Regions from separate parts of the Shewanella sp. MF05960 genome, predicted to be linked through region 3. Evidence: predicted binding sites of a transcription regulator. Region 3 holds the regulator's gene; each other region holds the start of a gene.
What was found. The regulator sigma-54, encoded in region 3, starts transcription at its own class of promoters, with help from an activator protein. The targets are predictions, from matches to a motif close to GTTGGCACGNNNNTNGNNT.
Positions count from the first base shown of each region.

Region 1 (6,861 bases), on a different contig from region 3:
CTGAAGTGAAGCGTATTCATAATGAAATGCGTATCATCATGAAAAAAGTCAATTTCTCTGGCACTTTGTCTGAGTTTTTCACTTTTATGCGTGATGACAAACAGTTTTATTACCCAGATACCAAAGCAGGCCAACAAGCCTATTTAACAGAAGCAAAAGCGTTAATCGATAATATGGAATCTCGTTTAGACGAGGTCTTTAAAGTTAAACCCAAAGCAGCTTTATTGGTTAAACAAGTTGAATCATTTCGTGAAAAGTCTGCCGGCAAAGCGTTCTATGACCAACCTGCACCAGACGGTTCACGCCCGGGCACTTACTACGCCAACTTATATAAAATGGATGCCATGCCTAAATACCAAATGGAAGCATTGGCTTACCATGAAGGTATTCCTGGCCATCACATGCAAATAGCCAAAGCACAAGAGCTGCAAGGCATCCCTCAGTTTCGTAAATTTAACGGCTACACAGCCTATGTTGAAGGTTGGGGATTATATTCTGAGTATTTCCCTAAAGAAATGGGCTTATATGCTGATCCATATTCAGACTTCGGCCGATTATCAATGGAGTTATGGCGCGCCTGTCGCCTAGTGGTTGATACAGGTATCCACACTAAAAAATGGACCCGCGAACAAGCGATTGCTTACTACGTTGAAAACACGCCAAATGCTGAGTCTGATGCGATAAAAATGGTAGAGCGTCATATTGTTATGCCATCTCAAGCGACCGCTTATAAAGTGGGTATGCTGAAAATTTTGTCCTTACGCGAACAGGCGAAAAAACAGCTTGGGGATAAATTTGATATCCGCGAGTTTCATAATGTAGTGTTACGAAATGGTCCACTACCGCTCGATGTACTCGAAGAACAAGTCAACAAATGGATTAAGCACATAAAAGCGGCATAAAAATTATGCCAGTAAAACAAGCTTCCATATCTTGATTTACGATAGCAAAAATTGATTTACGATAACAAAAATGCAGCAACCTAAGGTTGCTGCATTTTTTATTGAACTGAATTGAACTGAATTGAATTAAACGGAGAAAAAACACAAAAAAATAACCCCAGATCAATGCCTGGGGTAACCAAAAAACTAGGATGATGGTTTCAAAGCTGACATGGTTTTAGTTTGGAACAAACAATTGTCAGCACTGATTCAAAACTCGCTTGGTTGCCGATTTGAGCCTCAACTGAAAAGGGGTCATTTCTCAGAAAACGCATATTCAAATCATTTTGAATCAACTACCTCCCATTGTATTTAAATAAGAACAGAGTGCAATAACAAACATGCCGATGTTCAGTAAGTCATTGATTAGTTATTCGCTAAACAACTAAACAACGAAAAACTTAAGCATATGATAAATATAAGATAAAAATAAAGCCGCAAGGTAATATGCGGCTTTGTTTTATTTAGTGAACAATGTTTCCACTTTTACTTACGAAGTTTGTATAAATGTTCGAATTTAGCATCCCAATATGGTGGGCTACTGATGTGCGTTTTAATGAAATCGATAAATGAACTGACTTTAGGTGCCAAATGCTTACGACGTGGATAAACCGCCTGCAAGGGTAAATTATGCGTTAATTGCCAATCTGGTAATAACGGCACTAAAGTACCTTGAGCAATTTCATCTTCCATTAAGTAACTGGCAAGATACACAATCCCTAAACCACTTACTGCTGCCGATTTAAGTGCAGGAGCGTTATCAACACGGAAGTTACCCGAAACACCGATTTCGCAGTAATCTTCACCCTTTTTAAATTGCCACATGCTGTGCTCGTGCCACTCACCTTGATACACCAAGCAATTGTGTTCAACCAACTGTTCAGGGCGGCTAATATTTCCATGTTGAGCAATATAACCTGGTGATGCAACAAGCAAAAACTGACATTTCATTAGCGGTCTAGCAACCATACCTAAAGGTAGTTGCTCAGACATTGTTAACAATAAATCTAACCCTTCACTGACAACATCCACTTTATGGTCAAGCAGACTGACTTGCAATTCAAGCTCTGGGTGACGAGCCATAAATTCTGGCAATGCTGGAATAATATGCATGGTACCAAATGATTGTGAAATACCTACTTTCAACACGCCACGAGTGGCATCATTTAAGTTATGCACACTTGAAACAGCTTGTTCAGCATCGCGAAGTAATTCTTCACCTTGAAGGTACAGTAAATTACCGGCTTCGGTCAGGCTTAAGCTACGTGTAGTACGTTGAATAAGTTGTACACCAAGTTTGTGTTCAAGATCTGCGACTTGAGTACTGACTTTAGATTTAGAAATGCCAAGACGTCTGGCTGCAGCACTAAAACTTCCTGCTCGTGCAACGTGAGTAAAAATTGCGATAGGTTCTAACAGTTCTAACATGGAAGTCGCCTTAAACTGGTTACGACATTAATAAAATTCAGGTGCTTGTTGAATCCCAAATATAAGCAAGTCAACTGCCACATTTGAGTTAAACATTCACATCAACTCAGTCATATTTATCGAATTAGATTGAAAAAAATGGCAGAACACGCAAAAGCTGTTATCCGACACTCATTTTTGTCATCGTTAAACATAACCGCATCTAAAGTAGAGTATATTTTTTCTTATAATTTGGGTGAGTATAACAAAAAAACACTATATGGCTCTATATTTATAATTGACAATTTTTTTATCAGAACAAAGAAATTAAGCTACGACAGGCAGATGAGGGCTTTAGGCACATAAAAAAAGCCCCTGTGTCTTGAAAAAGAGCACAGGGGAAGTCAGGTGTCATATCAGGGAGACGGGTTGACTAAATAAAACAACTTACTTGGTGGTTTCACCGAGTTTAGCTAACGTGTATGGCGCAAGTTCAGGAATGGCTTCTCGCGCTTGGCTTTCAAGCACTAATAACGCTGCAAAGTTGTCGCATACGGTTGTCGCTCGCGCTTCAAGCCCTTGAGACTGTGACTCAAGTTGCTTCTCAATATCGGTGCCTACATTGTCCATTTTTTGCGAAAATGCATTCATTTTCTCTTCAAACGTACCACCTTCTGATGACATAATTTGACTGCCCAGGGTCATCATTAGCGATCCCATTGAACTCGTTACCATTTGTTCAATTTCTTGCTCAAACTCTTTATTGAAGGTTTTCTCTATTGAGGCTTCTGTTGAGCCAAGGTAAAACTTATCACCTTGCTGATAGGCCATGGTATCGACTCGCTTTTGAATACCGACCATGAGTTTGTCTATTTGCATACCCGCGGCGTCGCCAAAAACAGGCGTCAGCGCCATATTAACGGCCTGAGTAGCGATAGAAACCACGTCACCGACTAAATCGATAACATCAGGCACTTGGCGCGATAACTCTTCTGAGTATTGGGTTAACAGTTTTTGCTGCTTATCATCTAAGGTCACTTTTTTGCCATCAACATACAGTTGGCCTAATTCAACACGGTATTTTTCATTGCCATTATCACTGACCTGTAAAGTTGTCGGTTCCACGGTGACATCGTAGTTTAACGTGACATTACACTTTTCATCATTTAGTGACATTTTAGCCATAGCGGGTGTCCATGCTCCTGCTGTAAACAGCAAACTACTTACTGCTAAACTACAAATTAACTTTTGTTTGGTCATGATAAAAACCCTTTTAGTATAAGAATATGAGTAATTGGTCTGGATATAGTGATTACTAAGCACAAGTTGTGCCAATTCCGTAACTCACTAATTTATAGAAGATAAAACGATTTAGATGTATTCAGGTAGGCAAGTAAACATTCAATGACGGCAGTGTATTCGCAAAATAAACCAAAAAATAGTCTATTTTGCGAATCTCAATAATAATTAATTTAACGGTGGGCTATTAAAAAATAGAACGGCCTAGTTGTTGACTGATGTGCTCGAGCATTGCCGTGCCGGCAAGCGAGTTGCCATTCATATCAAGCTCGGGAGACCAAACGCAGATAGACATATCACCCGGTATTACCGCAATGATGCCGCCACCCACACCACTTTTACCTGGCATACCTACACGATAAGCAAACTCCCCGGCACCATCATATAAGCCCGATGTAGCCAGTAATGCATTAAGCTGCCGAGTTTGCACTGGTGACACTAAATTATCACCGTTTAAGGTTTTGCCTCGATTAGCTAAATAAAACATCGCCCGAGATAAATCTGCGCAGTTCATTTTTAACGAACAATAATGAAAATAGCTTTTGAGGACAGTATCAACATCACCGTCAAAATTACCAAATGATTTCATCAAATACGCAATAGAGGCATTACGGGCACTGAACTGATATTCAGAATCTGCAACCACTTTATCGTAGCTCACAATCGGGTTTTGGCTTAATTGTCTGACCACTTCTAACATACGATGCTTTGGTGCACCTAAACGCGCTTGCAGTAAGTCGGCGATGATCAAAGCACCCGCATTAATAAATGGATTACGCGGTTTACCTCGCTCTAACTCCACCTGTACTAAAGAGTTAAATGAATGCCCTGACGGCTCTTTACCGACACGGTTCCAGATTTCATCTTCTGTGTATAAATTTAACGCGAGCGTGAGGCTAAAGACTTTGGAAATACTTTGAATAGAAAATGGTTCGAGGTAATCACCGGCCCCAATGGTAGTACCATCGATAGTCGTAATGGCAATACCTATTTTATTGGGGTCTACATTGGCAAGGGCAGGAATATACCCTGCCACTTTACCTTTACCCAATAACGGCCTGACTTTGTCTACCGCTTCTTGAAGTAATAATTGCTCAAGCAATTTGGTTTATCCCCACCAAATATCGTATAAGTCACTGACTTCGATACCTGACACTGGTTTGCTTTGCCAAAATGCTTTCGCGGCAGCAACGTCTTCATCAGTACATTTACCAATAGCTTGAGTAGCAATAATGCCTTCCCACTCTTTATGCCCACCACCGTGGAAACCTAATTGACGAGGTTCGATAACTTCATTGATGAATTGATCGACTAATGCATCAATGTCGGCTTCTGATACTGACTCATCAAATATCCAATTAATGTCAAACCCGAACTCTTGAAATTCATCGACTCGTAATTTTTTACGTAAACGTCGGCTACGATTTTGCGCCATGATGTACTCTCCTGTTGCTAGAATTAAGCGGTACGCTCAAACATGATATCCCAAACGCCATGACCTAAACGGTGACCGCGCGCTTCAAACTTGGTTAACGGACGATGATCAGGACGCTCAACCACTGTACCAGTAGTCGATTGGTTTTTATAACCTTCAGCGGCATTCATTACTTCTAACATATGCTCGCTGTAGTTTTCCCAGTCAGTTGCCATATGAAATACGCCACCGACTTTAAGCTTACGACGCACTAACTGAACAAATTCAGATTGCACTATACGGCGCTTATGATGACGTTTTTTGTGCCAAGGATCTGGAAAGAATAGCTGTAAACGCGCTAATGAACCATCAGCAATACTGTGCTCTAACACTTCCATCGCATCATGATGATACACGCGAAGGTTAGTCACTTTGGCGTCACCGGCATCACCTAAACAAGCGCCAATACCAGGCTTGTGCACTTCAATACCAATAAAATTTTGCTCAGGAGCAGCGCTAGCCATTTGCACTAATGACGCACCCATACCAAAACCAATTTCAAGAACGGTATCTGCTTCACGGCCAAACACTTGCGTTAAATCCAGTGGTTGTGGCGTGTAATCTAAACCCATTGTAGGCCAATGTGCCTCAATAGCTTGAGATTGCCCTTTGGTTAAACGGCCTTCGCGTAAAACAAAACTTCTGATTTTACGAATGTACTTACCGTCTTCGTTAAACTCAGCTGTGGTAACGTCGCTCATTATTGCCTCATTGCTTACAGACTTAATATTAATGTGTAGTAAGCAGACTTTATCCACTGCTATTACATCAACATTACGTCATTGCTATCGATATTTGATCAATTTAAAAATTCAGTGGCGCATTATACCTAAAGTCGCCGCACATGTTTACGCTAAATTATCATCGAGATTTTCATCATGCTATAAACACGAAAATTCAACCGCCTCTTGTGTAATAAAATCGCTATGGATACACTGCGACCATGAAAAAAGTGACCCCATTTGCTGAGCGTATAATCGCTTGGTACGACCTTCATGGTCGTAAAACATTGCCGTGGCAAATTAACAAAACACCCTACCGAGTTTGGGTGTCTGAAATTATGCTGCAACAAACCCAAGTTGCTACCGTTATCCCCTACTATGAAAAGTTTATGGCAAGGTTCCCAACGGTTGTCGACCTTGCAAATGCTCATCAAGATGAAGTACTGCACCTATGGACTGGTTTAGGCTATTACGCCCGAGCCCGTAACTTACATAAAGCAGCTCAACATATTCGAGACGCTTTTGATGGTGTGTTTCCAACTCACTTCGATGATGTGGTGGCATTATCTGGCATAGGTAAATCAACTGCTGGCGCAGTGCTTTCGTTATCGTTAGGGCAACATCATCCTATTTTAGACGGTAATGTAAAACGCGTATTAGCAAGACACGGTGCTATTGAAGGTTGGCCTGGGGTCAAAACGGTTGAGCATAAATTATGGCAATTAACTGAAACGCTTACGCCAAAAGCTGGCGTGGAGAAGTTTAATCAGGCGATGATGGATATTGGCTCTAGCGTATGTACTCGCAGTAAACCATTATGTGCTCAATGCCCCGTTGCCATAGATTGCACTGCACAATTACAAGGCAATCAAAACTTATATCCAGGTAAAAAGCCTAAAAAAGTGACCCCAGAAAAATCGGCGTTTATGTTGGTGATGGTAGATAACAGCAACGATACGACCAAGGTGCAATTAATCCAACGCCCACCTGCGGGTATTTGGGGTGGCTTGTGGTGTTT
Region 1 covers NZ_JBOZPS010000002.1:58,140-65,000, forward strand. Annotated here, with positions in the region: gene ACROAE_RS01950 (DUF885 domain-containing protein) at 1-902, shown strand, start outside; gene ACROAE_RS01955 (LysR family transcriptional regulator) at 1,428-2,369, opposite strand; gene ACROAE_RS01960 (YggN family protein) at 2,796-3,608, opposite strand; gene glsB (glutaminase B) at 3,835-4,749, opposite strand; gene ACROAE_RS01970 (50S ribosome-binding protein YggL) at 4,756-5,082, opposite strand; gene trmB (tRNA (guanosine(46)-N7)-methyltransferase TrmB) at 5,106-5,822, opposite strand; gene mutY (A/G-specific adenine glycosylase) at 6,065-6,861, shown strand, end outside.
Region 1: a site for sigma-54 is predicted at 3,666-3,684, ahead of ACROAE_RS01960 (YggN family protein). Genes of this name have one in related genera too.

Region 2 (6,861 bases), on a different contig from region 3:
AGCATCAAGTAGCACAGTTATATCGGTCATATATTACTCTTTGGTTTACGTAGTCAACACTTTCCTATGATGCAAAAGTGCACCGATAACAAAGGTTAAAATACAATAAAGAGTAACGGACTAGGCTACTCTTTATCGAACGATAGGCCGCTCAGTTCAGCTTCAAAACTAGCGATATTCGCAGCTAATTTTTCTGGGTCGACTTTATAACGACCTTCTGAGATAGCCAGTTTAATTTCAGCGACCTTTTTTTGATCCACTTCAGGTAATGCAGCCATTTTGCCTTGAGCACTTTGCAGCTGTTGCGCTTGCGAAGTAATGCTTACCGAATCACTTTTAACGGGTGCAGCCGATTTTTGTGGCGCAGCAGTGTTTGTTTGTGAAGTAGACTGCGTGTCACGTGCTGTGCGCATCTGTGTATTGGTCGCAGTATTGTGCTTAATATCAATTGCCATGTGAGGCTCCAGCGTAATGTATTAGGTTTTCCATACAGGCTATCGGCGCTCGTGGAAAAAACTTTAATCTATTTTACATCCTAACTTCAACTTCACCAACACCAATCACTACAGCTTCTAGTCGTTTGTTACTTTTGCTATTTTTGACCTTAATAGCTTCTCCAATATTGCCGTCACGCAATGCTTCACCCAAGGTTTTAATTTCGATACTCTGTGTCTTAGCATATATAGAGACCATGTCTCCTTTACAGACAAAACAAAGATTACTGCCAATGATCGGTGAGTCTTTAGCGACTCGACGTTTTACGCGCGAACCGAGTAGGCTCGCTTTATCTGAAAAGAATTGTCCCTTCAAACTATATTGGTCTACATACATAATGGCTAAGTCATCAGAATTAAGAATCTGATTGGGTGACAATAATTCAGTCGCGACAATAACAGGATATTGAATATCAACTCTTACAGACAAGTACATCTGCCACGGGTAGTCGTAATCTGGAGTTTCACAGCTTATTTTAACGGTGTTATTTCGAGTGACATCTCGTTCGCTGGCTAACTCAACCGATATTGGAGGATAGCAGCGTGGCGGTGTCAGCCTTCCTTCTAAATTTTGTGGGGTAATTTCGACCTTAGCGTTTGACTCTACATCAATTTTTTTTTCTACGGCCTCTTTAGCTAATTGATAAATGGTCGATAATGAAGGAGCAGTGGCTTCTTCACTGGCAAATACCGGTAAAGAAAGCGAGAGTAAGCACAAAAAACATAAAAAAAATACTTTCATAATGAAGATACTAGCTTGTTTTGCCAGAATGCACCTATACTTTGAAAAACGATTAATACGCGGATAATGTAGACGTATTGAATAGACTAATAATCGATGGGTATGGCGGCGAATCATGTTCATTATCCTCCGTCAAAAAAATACCGTATCGGCTAGTTTATTAATCTAAGCAAGTTGTATGCCTATTTGTGTTGATAAGTTGTGGCGATAAGTATTCATTGTGTAGTCGACCTGGCAATGGTTAACTGGTGTGCGTTGCCAGTAAAATGTGTTATCAACAACGTATTCATTATTGCAACCGGGTAGTGTGGATATTGCAACTGGGTACTGCGAACCGGGTTTTACTATCGATAATTGAACTTTATCAACAAATTAAGTTTATTATCAAGAATTAGGCTTTACGATAATTTTAATAACAAATGTATCCTTTTGGGTGACAGTTAACTACAAGGCCCCGCTATGTCGAGCATTTTAGATTCAGTAAACAAACGTACCCAACTTGTTGGGCAAAACAGATTAGAATTACTGCTGTTTAGGCTTAATGGTCGTCAGCGCTTCGGTATTAACGTGTTTAAAGTTAAAGAGGTCCTGCAATGTCCTCCATTAACCACATTACCTAAATTAAATCGATTTGTTAAAGGTGTCGCTCACATTCGTGGTACAACCATTTCGGTCATTGATTTAAGTGCTGCAACCGGTGGCCGTCCACTCACGTCGACTGAAAATTGTTTCATTATCATTTCTGAATACAACCGCAGTGTGCAAGGATTCCTGGTGAGTTCCGTTGAGCGTATTATCAATATGAACTGGGCTGCAATCATGCCACCACCACAAGGTGCAGGGCGTTATTCTTATTTAACGGCAGTAACCGAAATTGAAGGCGAGTTGGTTGAGATTTTAGACGTAGAGAAAATCCTTGATGAGATTTCTCCGGTTAAAACCGCGATCAGTAAAGAAGTGAACGAAACGCTAACCATCGATAGAGAACAGCATTACCACATTATGGTGATTGACGACTCAGCCGTGGCACGCAAGCAAATTATTCGCTCACTCGAATCGCTAAATCTACAGATTGATACTGCCAAAGATGGCCGAGAAGCTTTAAATAAACTTAAAGCTATCGCGGCTGAAATGGACGATGTATCGCACGAAATCCCGTTAATTATTTCCGATATCGAAATGCCAGAAATGGACGGTTATACCTTAACGGCTGAAATTCGTGACGATCCAAAATTGAAGAATATCAAAGTGGTACTACACACTTCACTCAGTGGCGTATTTAATCAGGCGATGGTGCAAAAAGTGGGCGCAAACGATTTTATTGCGAAATTTAACCCAGATGAATTGGCCGCCGCAGTAAACAAACATTTGAGCTTATAACTGTCTATAATGACAGCGTGTAAATTATTAAGCGCTATAAGCTTACTTATTTTAGGATGTTAATGTGACAGATAAATCACTTGCTGAAGCAGAGTACAATCAATTTAGACTGTTTTTAGAACAGCATAGCGGTATTGTGTTAGGCGAGAATAAACAATATTTAGTGCGTAGCCGTTTGGCCCCTTTGATGGGTAAGCATAACTTACCCTCATTATCAGAGGTGGTTAAAAAGTCGATGAAACCGACTGAGCGCCAGTTACGTGCTGAAGTGATCGACGCGATGACAACCAATGAAACCTTATGGTTTCGTGACCGTTATCCTTTCGAGTTACTGCATAATACCTTATTACCTGAGTACAGTAAGTTAGGTCGTCCATTAAAGATTTGGTCGGCTGCTTGCTCATCAGGTCAAGAACCCTATTCTCTCGCCATGACGGTACTTGAATACCAACAACGTAAGCCTGGCGCACTGCCTGGCGGAGCATCTATTCAGGCAACGGATTTATCGCCTTCTATGCTTGAACGTTGTAAAAATGCTGAATACGACAGTTTAGCGTTAGCGCGTGGTTTATCTGATGAACGTAAGCGTCAGTTTTTTGATGCTTTACCGTCGGGCAACATGAAACTGAAAGACAATGTGAAGCGTCTGGTTAACTTTAGAGCTCATAATCTTCTTGAAAGTTATAGTTTATTAGGTAAATACGACATTATCTTTTGTCGTAATGTGCTGATTTACTTTGCACCAGAGGCAAAGGCTAAAATTTTGCGGCAATTTGCTGCCGCACTTAACCCTAAAGGGATTTTATTCTTAGGTGCGTCAGAATCTATTGCCGGTTTAACCGAAGAATTTAATATGGTTCGTTGTAATCCTGGTATTTACTATCAAAAGAAAACCTAGTTAAATAAATAGCTTACTAGCTTTATCATGCCGGCATTCGTCGGCATGTTCATTTAAAATACTTATTCATCCTTTATTGAAATTGTTGGCATAACCCTTGCTTTAATTCTATCAGTTAGCTGATGGAGGCAATTTTATGGCGATTAATTTCGATAATGCATTAGGTGTTCACCAATACTCGTTGGGCGTACGTTCTCAAAGAGCAGAAGTGATTTCAAGTAATATCGCCAATGCCAATACTCCTCATTACAAAGCGCGGGATGTGGATTTTGCTTCTGCGATGAAAGCCGCGAGCTCTCATCAAAATGGCTTAAGCATGAGTCAAACCACCGAAAAGCACTTTGATTTAACGTCATTAACACAGCAACACGTGCAATACCGTGTGCCGACTCAACCCGACACCGGCGATGGCAACACAGTCGACACGCAAAAAGAACAATCTGCATTTATGCAAAATGCGCTCGAATATCAAATGTCACTGGGTTTTCTTGAAAGTAAATTTAGTGGCATGCGTAAAGCATTGCGAGGTGATTAATCATGAGTTTATTCAATATCTTTAATGTTTCTGGTTCAGGGATGTCGGCGCAATCTGTCAGGCTTAATACCACGGCCAGTAACATTGCCAATGCAGACTCAGTGTCGAGCAGTGTCGATAAAACCTATCGTGCACGTCATCCAGTTTTTGAAGCAGAAATGGCCAAAGCCAGCAATCAGCAAAATCAATCTCCTGGAGTGTCGGTGAAGGGCATTGTTGAAAGTGATAAACCGCTAATTAAAGAGTACTCGCCAGATCATCCACTTTCTGATGCTGACGGATTTATTTACAAGCCAAACGTGAATGTAATGGAAGAAATGGCTGACATGATTTCAGCTTCGCGGTCTTACCAAATGAATGTTCAGGTAGCAGATGCCACTAAATCAATGCTGCAACAAACGCTCAATATGGGTAAATAGTTTTGATTTTTCAAGGAGGCAGCTATGAGCCTAATTAATTCTTACAGTCAGTCTTTACCGCAAACGTCAAGCAGTGCATCAAATACGAGTGCAGTGACCAAGAGTTCAGTGCAGAGCACTACTACGTTAACCACGGGTAATTCGTTTCTCGATTCAATTCGGTTACCTGAGCAGAGCGCGGTTCCTGAAGCGAATGATCAGCTGTTAAAGCAAGAAGACTTCTTTGCATTGCTCAGTCAGCAGTTATCAATGCAAGACCCATTTGAGCCTGTAGACAATGATCAAATGATTGCCCAAATGGCATCATTTTCTACTGTTGATGGTATTTCAAATCTTAACGATGAAATTTTAAACCTCAATACTGTGATGAGCTCAAGTCAGGCATTGCAAGCATCGAGTCTCGTTGGCCGTAAGGTATTAATCCCTTCTGATACTGGGATTATTTCCGCTGAGAGTCCTGGTATAAATGGCGTGATTAGTACGCCATCGGCCATGGAAACTATTACCGTGAGTGTACAAGATGAATCCGGACAGCTCATTAAAACCTTTAGTGTTGATGGTAGCGCCGGCGGTAACATTGATGTGTCTTGGGATGGACTGGATAAAAATGGTTCGCCAGTAAAAGAGGGATTGTACTCTATTAAGGCGAGCGGGAAAGTCGATGGCGAAGCCCAGGACTTAGCAGTATCTACTTATGCCCATGTTAGCAGTGTGTCGTTAGGCACCGCTGCAACAGGGGCTATTTTGAATTTGCGCGGAGTCGGCGGTATTAAGTTATCTGACGTACTTGCCGTATCTGAAACTTAACATTATCTACAGTTTACTAAATAAACGTGTTGATTATGAATAAAACCTTTGAGGTGAATTATGTCATTTAACATTGCATTGAGTGGTATCTCTGCCGCGCAAAAAGACTTAAACACAACGGCAAACAACATTGCCAACGTAAACACTGTCGGCTTTAAAGAGTCGCGTGCTGAATTTGCTGACGTGTACGCAAACTCAATTTTTTCTAATGGTAAAACGGCGGTCGGCGGCGGTGTATCAACTTCGCAAGTGGCACAGCAATTTCACCAAGGTAGTTTACAATTTACCAGCAACTCATTAGATATGGCGATCAGTGGCGGCGGCTTTTTTGTTACCTCTTCTGGTGTTGGCACTCAAGATTTATCATACACTCGAGCAGGCGCTTTTAAAGTCGATTCAGACAACTATATGGTCGATGCCGCAGGTAACTTTTTACAAGGTTTCCCTGTAGATGACGAAGGTAACTCAACTTCAGTAAGCTTAACCACAACCAAACCTATTCAAATTCCAGATACTGCTGGTAGTCCAGTTAAAACGGGTGTGGTTGAATTGCAAATGAATTTAAATGTCGGCGAAGATGCGTTAGATCCTAGCGCATTTGACCCAGACAATTCTGACACCTACAACAATTCAACCTCAGTAACCATCTATGACTCATTAGGTGAGTCGCATATTATGACCACCTATTTTGTGAAACCTACAGGTGGCTCATATACAGGGGAGAGTAACTGGCTTGCATTTTATGCTGTTGATGGTGAGCCGGTTAGTGTGGAAACTCCAGGGAGTTATCAAATAGATGCAGATGGCGATGGTGTTGGTGATGGTACCCTTAGCGAAACTGCAACAGCAACTAACCCAAGTGGTACAGGAGCTTGGAATGGTGCAGTGATTTCGTTTAACAATGTTGGTTCTTATACAGGGACTAATCCTTCGCCGATCACTACTGTAACACTTGGCACACCAGGTGCCGGTGTATTAGACCCAGGCTCAGACGGTACTCAAACACTTGAAGTCAGATTTGATAACCCAACACAATATGCTTCGCCATTTGAAGTGACTGCATTAAGCCAAGACGGTATTACCGTTGGCCGTTTAACCAACGTAGGCATTGGCTCGGATGGCTTAATTACTGCCAGTTACAGCAATGGTTCAACTGTGCCATTAGCGCGTGTTGCGTTAGTACGTTTTGCTAATGAGCAAGGCTTAACCCAGGTGGGTAACACCTCATGGAAAGCCAGTTTAGACTCAGGCGAAGCATTAGCCGGTGAAGCTAATAGTGGTACCTTTGGTAGCATTCAGTCTTCTGCGCTTGAGCAATCAAACGTTGATTTAACCACAGAATTGGTTGATTTGATTACCGCTCAGCGTAACTTCCAGGCTAACTCTCGTACCCTGGAAGTGAACAACACTCTAAACCAAACAGTGTTACAGATCCGATAATTATTTATTACTCCGCGTAATCGATAAACAAGGTGTTGCCGTTGTCGGCAACACCTTGCCATTTAAATAATACACCGCCTTCACTATCGTAAAACTGCTGTTTTTTTGACTCTTAATCACTCCCTCCTTCTATTTTTACTCCTTTA
Region 2 covers NZ_JBOZPS010000017.1:2,710-9,570, forward strand. Annotated here, with positions in the region: gene ACROAE_RS15800 (flagella synthesis protein FlgN) at 1-30, opposite strand, end outside; gene flgM (flagellar biosynthesis anti-sigma factor FlgM) at 126-455, opposite strand; gene flgA (flagellar basal body P-ring formation chaperone FlgA) at 529-1,236, opposite strand; gene ACROAE_RS15815 (chemotaxis protein CheV) at 1,696-2,616, shown strand; gene ACROAE_RS15820 (CheR family methyltransferase) at 2,681-3,514, shown strand; gene flgB (flagellar basal body rod protein FlgB) at 3,651-4,049, shown strand; gene flgC (flagellar basal body rod protein FlgC) at 4,052-4,468, shown strand; gene flgD (flagellar hook assembly protein FlgD) at 4,493-5,275, shown strand; gene flgE (flagellar hook protein FlgE) at 5,336-6,715, shown strand.
Region 2: a site for sigma-54 is predicted at 1,404-1,422, ahead of flgA (flagellar basal body P-ring formation chaperone FlgA). Genes of this name have one in related genera too.

Region 3 (6,861 bases):
TCGTTAATCAAATTACACACCGCCTCTAATGCCACTGCTGCGTCTGGACCTGTTGCTGTGACAGTGATCATTTTTCCGATGCCACTTTCCAACATGAGCAGTCCTAACACGCTAGCGGCACTGGCTTGTTTGTCTGCTTGAATTAGGGTGATTTCAGCATCAAAGTCAGCAGCCAGTATCGCTAGTTTTGTGGCTGCTCGTGCATGTAAACCTAATTTATTTGAGATGGTGACTTGGCGCTCAAGCATGGCTAGCACTCCACATAGGACTAAAGCTGATCTTCACTGATATTTAGCTCTCTGTGGCGGGCGTTGACTGTGTGTTTACTGCCTTGTCTAAATCGCTTAGCGAGTTGGTCTGTGATATAAACTGAGCGATGTTGTCCGCCTGTACAGCCGATGGCGATGGTTAAATAACTGCGATTATTACGCTCTAAATGTGGCATCCAGGTTTCGAATAGATTTTCGATTTGCCAAATAAACTTATTCACCAGAGGCTGACGGCCAAGAAACTCTTGCACAGGCTCATCAAGACCTGTTAATGGTCTTAATTCTATTTCCCAGTGCGGGTTAGGTAAAAAGCGCACGTCGAACATAAAGTCTGCTTCGGTCGGCATACCGTGTTTAAAGCCAAACGATTCAAAATTAATCACTAACTCTTTATCAACACTGCCAAGCAATATTTGTCTTACTTGATCGCTTAGCTCGTAAATATTGAGTGCCGATGTATCGACATAGTGATCAACCATTTTGGCGATAGGTTCGAGTAAGCGGCCTTCTAATTTAATCGCTTCTTGTAATGAAATATGGTTTTTAGATAGTGGGTGTAATCTGCGTGTTTCGCTGTAGCGTTTAAGTAAAACTTTGTCGCTAGAGTTTAAGAAAAAACTGGTAATTTCGGTATCAGGTTGCAGTATTTCAAGTTGTTCTTGAAGCACTTTGCCTTGTTCGGCAATATTGCGCACATCAACACTAATCGCTACTAGGTCATTATTGCCTTTTAACTGAGCCAATAAGGTGCCAATTAGCGGCAATGGCAGGTTATCAACACAGTAATAGCCTAGGTCTTCTAGTACTCTTAATGCTACTGATTTACCTGAGCCTGACCGTCCTGATACGATAACAAGTTTCATGCCGTAATTACCTGATAGAGTTCTGTTGAATCGTGGATTTTACGCAGCTGTTTTAGTACTTGTTTGTCGCTGAGTTTTTGGGCCATCGAAGATAAGGTGCTTAAGTGTTGTTGGCACTGATCTGCAGGAACTAATAATGCAAATAAGATATCGACAGGTTGTTTATCGATGGCATCGAACGAAATGGGTTCTTCGCATTTTACAAAGATCGCAATAGGGTGATCGATTGTCGTTAATCGGCCATGAGGTATTGCAATACCATTACCTATACCTGTGCTACCCATTTTTTCTCTTGCGATAAGGCTTTCAAACACCTCTTGCGAAGACAGGGTCGGGTACTGGGCAGCGACTAAATCGCTGATAAGTTCCAGTACCTTTTTCTTACTGCCCGGTGTGGCACAGGTGGTGCATTCCGGCTGCAGGATGGTACAAAGTTCCATCGTTAGTGTTTTGTATACTTCTCTTTGTGTTTAATTACCTGACGATCGAGCTTATCTATCAGGGCGTCTATTGCTGCATACATGTCTGTATGTTCTGACATTGCAAAAATTTCTCCGCCCTTTAGGCTGACTTTAGCTTCTGCTTTTTGTTGTAATTTTTCTACGTTGAGTACAACGTGAACATTATTGATCTGATCGAAGTGCCGTTCAAGCTTTGAAAACTTTTCCTGAACGTATTCACGTAAAGATTCGGTTATTTCAACATGATGCCCTGATAAATTGATCTGCATTACACTTCTCCATTGTTGAGTGATTTATAAACTCTTACGTTGGTTTGAGGGCGGTATCATCATTGCCTCACGGTATTTTGCAATCGTACGACGAGCAACGTTTATGCCCTGTTCGGCCAGTAGTTGAGCCATTTTGCTGTCGCTAAGCGGCTTTTTCTGGTTTTCTGCAGCAACCAACTTTTTAATAAATGCACGGATTGCTGTCGATGAGCACTCTCCGCCATCATCAGTGCTGACATGACTAGAGAAAAAGTATTTTAATTCAAACAACCCTCGTGGGGTGTGCATGTATTTTTGAGTGGTCACGCGCGAAATGGTCGATTCATGCATTTCTACGGCTTCAGCAATGTCATTTAATACCATAGGTTTCATGGCTTCTTCGCCATATTCGAAAAAACCTTGTTGGAATTGCACAATGCAATTGGCTACTTTTAACAAGGTATCGTTACGGCTTTCAATGCTTTTGATAAACCATTTAGCTTCTTGCAAATGACCTCGTATAAACTGAGTATCAGATGGGTTTTTACTGCTGCGAGCCATTGCTGCATATTGCTGATTAACACCGATTTTAGGCATGTTATCTGGATTGAGTTCAACAACCCAACGGCCATTCTTTTTAAATACTGTGACATCAGGGATCACGTATTCGTCATCGACGGCAGTGATCAATAAGCCAGGACGCGGATTAAGAGATTGAATTAAGGTAATGGCATCACGTAACTCATCTTCTTTTAAACGCGTTTTACGCATTAATAATCTAAAGTCACGCCCAGCGATTAAATCCAAATAATCTTTGATGAGCATTCGCGCATTTTCAATGTGCGGAGTTGAGTCTGCATATTGTGACAGTTGAATGAGTAGACATTCACTAAGGTCACGTGCAGCAACACCTACGGGGTCAAAATGTTGAATTCGCTTTAACACCGCTTGAACCTCATCAAGCTCAACATTTTCATCGCCCATAGCTTCTAGTATTTCTTCAGTGCTTTGGGTTAGATAGCCGCGTTCATCTATTGCGTCAATGATGGCTGTTGCGATGGCAAGGTCGGTGTCTGAAAATGGCGTTAAGTTTTTTTGCCACTCTAAATGTTCATATAAGCCTTCGGTGGTTTCCCCTTGAAAAGGCATATCATCGTCACGCATGCTGGCACTACCAGACCCTGACATCGGTGAGGCGGTATAGACTTCATCCCAGGTCGTGTCCATGGGCATGTCGTCCATAGTTTCTTTACTGATGGATTCTGTGGTGTCGATGGTTGAAGTATCTTTTTCGACACTCACATTACTGTTGTCACTGAAGTCTGTGTCTGATTGATCGCGACTTTCTTTTAAGGGATCTTTAGCTTGAGAAAATTCATCTTCTATTTCAAGCAATGGATTTGAGTCCAGCGCCTGTTGGATTTCTTGCTGTAGCTCCAATGAAGATAATTGCAGCAAGCGGATGGCTTGCTGCAATTGAGGGGTCATAGTGAGATGCTGACCCATTTTAAGTTGGAGTGACGCTTTCATTTACCGCTTATCCCTAGATGATTTCCATAAAAATAACAATCTCGAAAAACTGTAATGGGGTGTCACGTACGTCAATGACATTTCACGCAATTTAGGTATCGTTCAATGGAATGAATTAGATAGGCTAAAAGGCGTATACCCAATCAACTTGAAGATACGTGTTTCAGAGCTTCACCGTGTTTTCAATACTAGGCGCGTTAATGCGGTAATGTAGGCACCTTATAAATTAACGCAACAACGTAGTGGGAACACGGTGAAACTCCCAAGGGGCAAGTTTTACACGCGTTCATGCTGTGTTATTGATTTTGGAAAGGGAACGACCATTAACCGCAATCAATGCCTTGCCTAAACGCGTGTAAATTCTTGCTGAAATCGAGTATCTTCAGGTTGTTTGGGTATATAACTTAACTATAGCTTGAATTGTTCACCTAAGTACACAGCTCGAACTTGTTGATTGCTCAAGATCTCTTCAGGTGTTCCTTCGGCAATTAAATTACCTTGGCTTACGATGTAAGCTCTTTCACATACATCGAGTGTTTCGCGAACATTATGGTCAGTGATCAGTACACCTAATCCACGACTTTTTAGCTGCTGGATAATTTTTTTAATGTCGATAACCGAAATCGGATCAACCCCCGCAAAAGGTTCATCAAGCAAAATGAATTTAGGGTTAGCAGCGAGTGCTCGGGCAATTTCGACTCGACGGCGTTCACCGCCAGACAATGACATGCCTTGGCTGTCGCGAATGTGAGTAATGTGAAACTCTTCCAGTAAATGCTGGAGCTGTTCAATACGTTCGTCATTACTGAGTTCTTTGCGGGTTTGTAACACCGCCATGATATTGTCGTGCACGGTGAGTTTTCGAAAAATACTGGCTTCTTGTGGTAAATAACCAATCCCTTTACGGGCTCTAAGATGCATTGGGTCAGCGGTGAGGTCGTCATTATCAATTAATATACGGCCTTTATCACTTTTGACTAACCCTACAACCATGTAAAACGTGGTTGTTTTACCGGCACCATTAGGGCCAAGTAAACCGACAATTTGCCCCGTTTTTACAGTTAAGCTGACGTCTTTTACGACTTGACGCGCTTTATAGCTTTTGGCTAGGTTTTCAGCTGTTAAGGTAATTTGGCTCATGGTTTTATCTGCTTGTTGACAGGGATCTCAGGCAGCTTTTGTTTTGGCGCTGACTCGTCTTGGAAATTTTCTGGTTGAATAATCGTGATGACGCGATCTTGGCCTTTACCGGTACTCTCAGCAATTAACTCTTGGGCTTTAATGTTGTATTTAATTAGGTTGCCCGTGACTTGGCTGCCTGCTTGGTCTAGCTTGGCATTACCGGTTAACGTCAGAGTTGTTGTGGCGAGATCGTAACTGATTTCGTTGGCACTGGCGGTACCGATGTTACCGTCGTCGAGTTCTTGAGAAAATGTCGCGGGTTTGCCCGTCGCGATTAAGCGTTTTGATACGCCGTTTTTGGGGGTAAATGCGCGTAATTCGTCGGCATTAATATTAATCGTGCCTTGCACAATAGTCACGGGGCCATTAAAGACAATTTGATTGTTTTTAATGTCGGCAGATTGGCTCACTGCAGCAATTTTCAATTCTTGTTTGAGATCACCTTGTTTTGCCATTGCTGGAATGCTCAGCATGCAAAGTAAGCCACTTAATAGTAATGCGGCATTGGCGCGAGGATGTCGATTATTGTGACTCATATGTTCCTTCTACTTTGCTTAGTAGCGATAATTTTTGCGTATTCAAGTCAGCATGTAGGCCTAAGCCTTGGATCATAAACCCTTTACCTTTGATATACACCATCTCTTGTGAGCTGCCTATCATGGTCGTTAAATCTAGGGTGACTGCTTGTGTGGTCACTGACTGTAACGGTTCTTCAATATCAATTGCATCGATAATAACATTATTTTCTAAGCTGACTTTATTGCTCTGTTTATTTAATTGTCCTTTGTCAGCACTGAGTTGCCACTGTGCTTTACCATTTTCTGGGTAAATTAAATAAACGGGATCAGTAAAGTGGGTGATATCGCTGGAAGCATAATGCTCCATATGCTTCGCGGTGACTTTACTGGCAATCAAACCTTGTTCATTGTATTCGGTTGTGCGTAAGTCGTTGGCGACAAAGTCCGGACGCTCAATACCTATCACTTTTACGGCATCCATTTCACTGCGTTTTACTTGCGTTTGCCAATACAACACAAGGGCAAGGCCGAAAAATGCCGCTATCGCGATGGTAACTCTGTTCATATACTCATACCGTGGGCACTGGTGAATTTGTCTTGGCTTAATAATAGTAAATCTGTGAGTTCACGCAATGCACCATGGCCACCATTGAGACTCGTCGTCATATGGCAATGTTGTTTAACAAATGGGTGACCGTCGGCCACACAAACCGCAAGACCCGCGGCTTTCATCACAGGTAAATCGACCATGTCATCACCAATGTAAGCCACTTCGTCTGGGGTGACATTATATAAAGACAATAACGCTTCAAATGGTTCAAACTTATTATCGATGCCTTGATAAATGTGTTTAACCCCCAGTGCAGTCATACGGGTTTCAACAATTTTAGATTTACGGCCTGTTATCACGGCGACATGAATGCCGCTAGTGAGGGCAGATCGCACGCCATAACCATCGCGAGTGTGGAAAGCTTTTAACTCTTCGCCGGCATTACTAAGGTAAATTCGGCCGTCAGAAAACACGCCATCAACATCGCATATTAACAATTTGATTTTTTTAGCACGTTGCCAAATATCATCGCTGATTGGTCCGTAAAAACCTGAGTGAGTGGTTGTGTCTGACATGGTTAAATAACTCCTGCTTTAACCATATCGAGCATATTTAGCGCGCCGATCGGTTGATGTTGTGGGTTAACGACAATCAGTCCGTTAATATTTCGTTCTTCCATGATTTGCAGTGCTTGTGCCGCTAAAATACCGCTAGGGCTAGTGACACAATTTTTGGTCATTACCTGCGAAATAGGTGTGGTGCGTAAGTTAACTTCGGCATCGATAATGCGGCGCAAATCACCATCAGTAAAAATACCGACTAGGGTGTTCGTTTTATCGACTATGGCGGTCATGCCAAGGCCTTTTTTCGATATTTCGTACAGTGCTTCAGTAATGCAGATGTCATCGCTGACGCTCGGTAAGCTTTCACCCTGATGCATCACATCTTCAACTTTTAATAATAATTTACGGCCTAATGAACCACCCGGATGCGATAGGGCAAAATCATCTCGAGTAAATCCTTTTGCTTGCAGTAATGCAATGGCGAGTGCATCACCCATCGCCAAGGTCGCGGTGGTACTTGACGTTGGCGCTAATCCAAGTGGGCATGCTTCTTCTTGGACTTGAATACAAAGATGGATTTTTGAGAGCCTTGCCATATTGGATTCTGGTTTACCAGTAATCGCGATGACCGGAACGCCCATGCGTTGAATTACAGGCAATAAGGTCAGGATTTCGCT
Region 3 covers NZ_JBOZPS010000004.1:192,822-199,682, reverse strand. Annotated here, with positions in the region: gene ACROAE_RS05745 (HPr family phosphocarrier protein) at 1-248, opposite strand, end outside; gene rapZ (RNase adapter RapZ) at 269-1,132, opposite strand; gene ptsN (PTS IIA-like nitrogen regulatory protein PtsN) at 1,129-1,572, opposite strand; gene hpf (ribosome hibernation promoting factor) at 1,575-1,862, opposite strand; gene ACROAE_RS05725 (RNA polymerase factor sigma-54) at 1,887-3,371, opposite strand; gene lptB (LPS export ABC transporter ATP-binding protein) at 3,780-4,511, opposite strand; gene lptA (lipopolysaccharide transport periplasmic protein LptA) at 4,508-5,089, opposite strand; gene lptC (LPS export ABC transporter periplasmic protein LptC) at 5,076-5,636, opposite strand; gene kdsC (3-deoxy-manno-octulosonate-8-phosphatase KdsC) at 5,633-6,196, opposite strand; gene ACROAE_RS05700 (KpsF/GutQ family sugar-phosphate isomerase) at 6,199-6,861, opposite strand, start outside.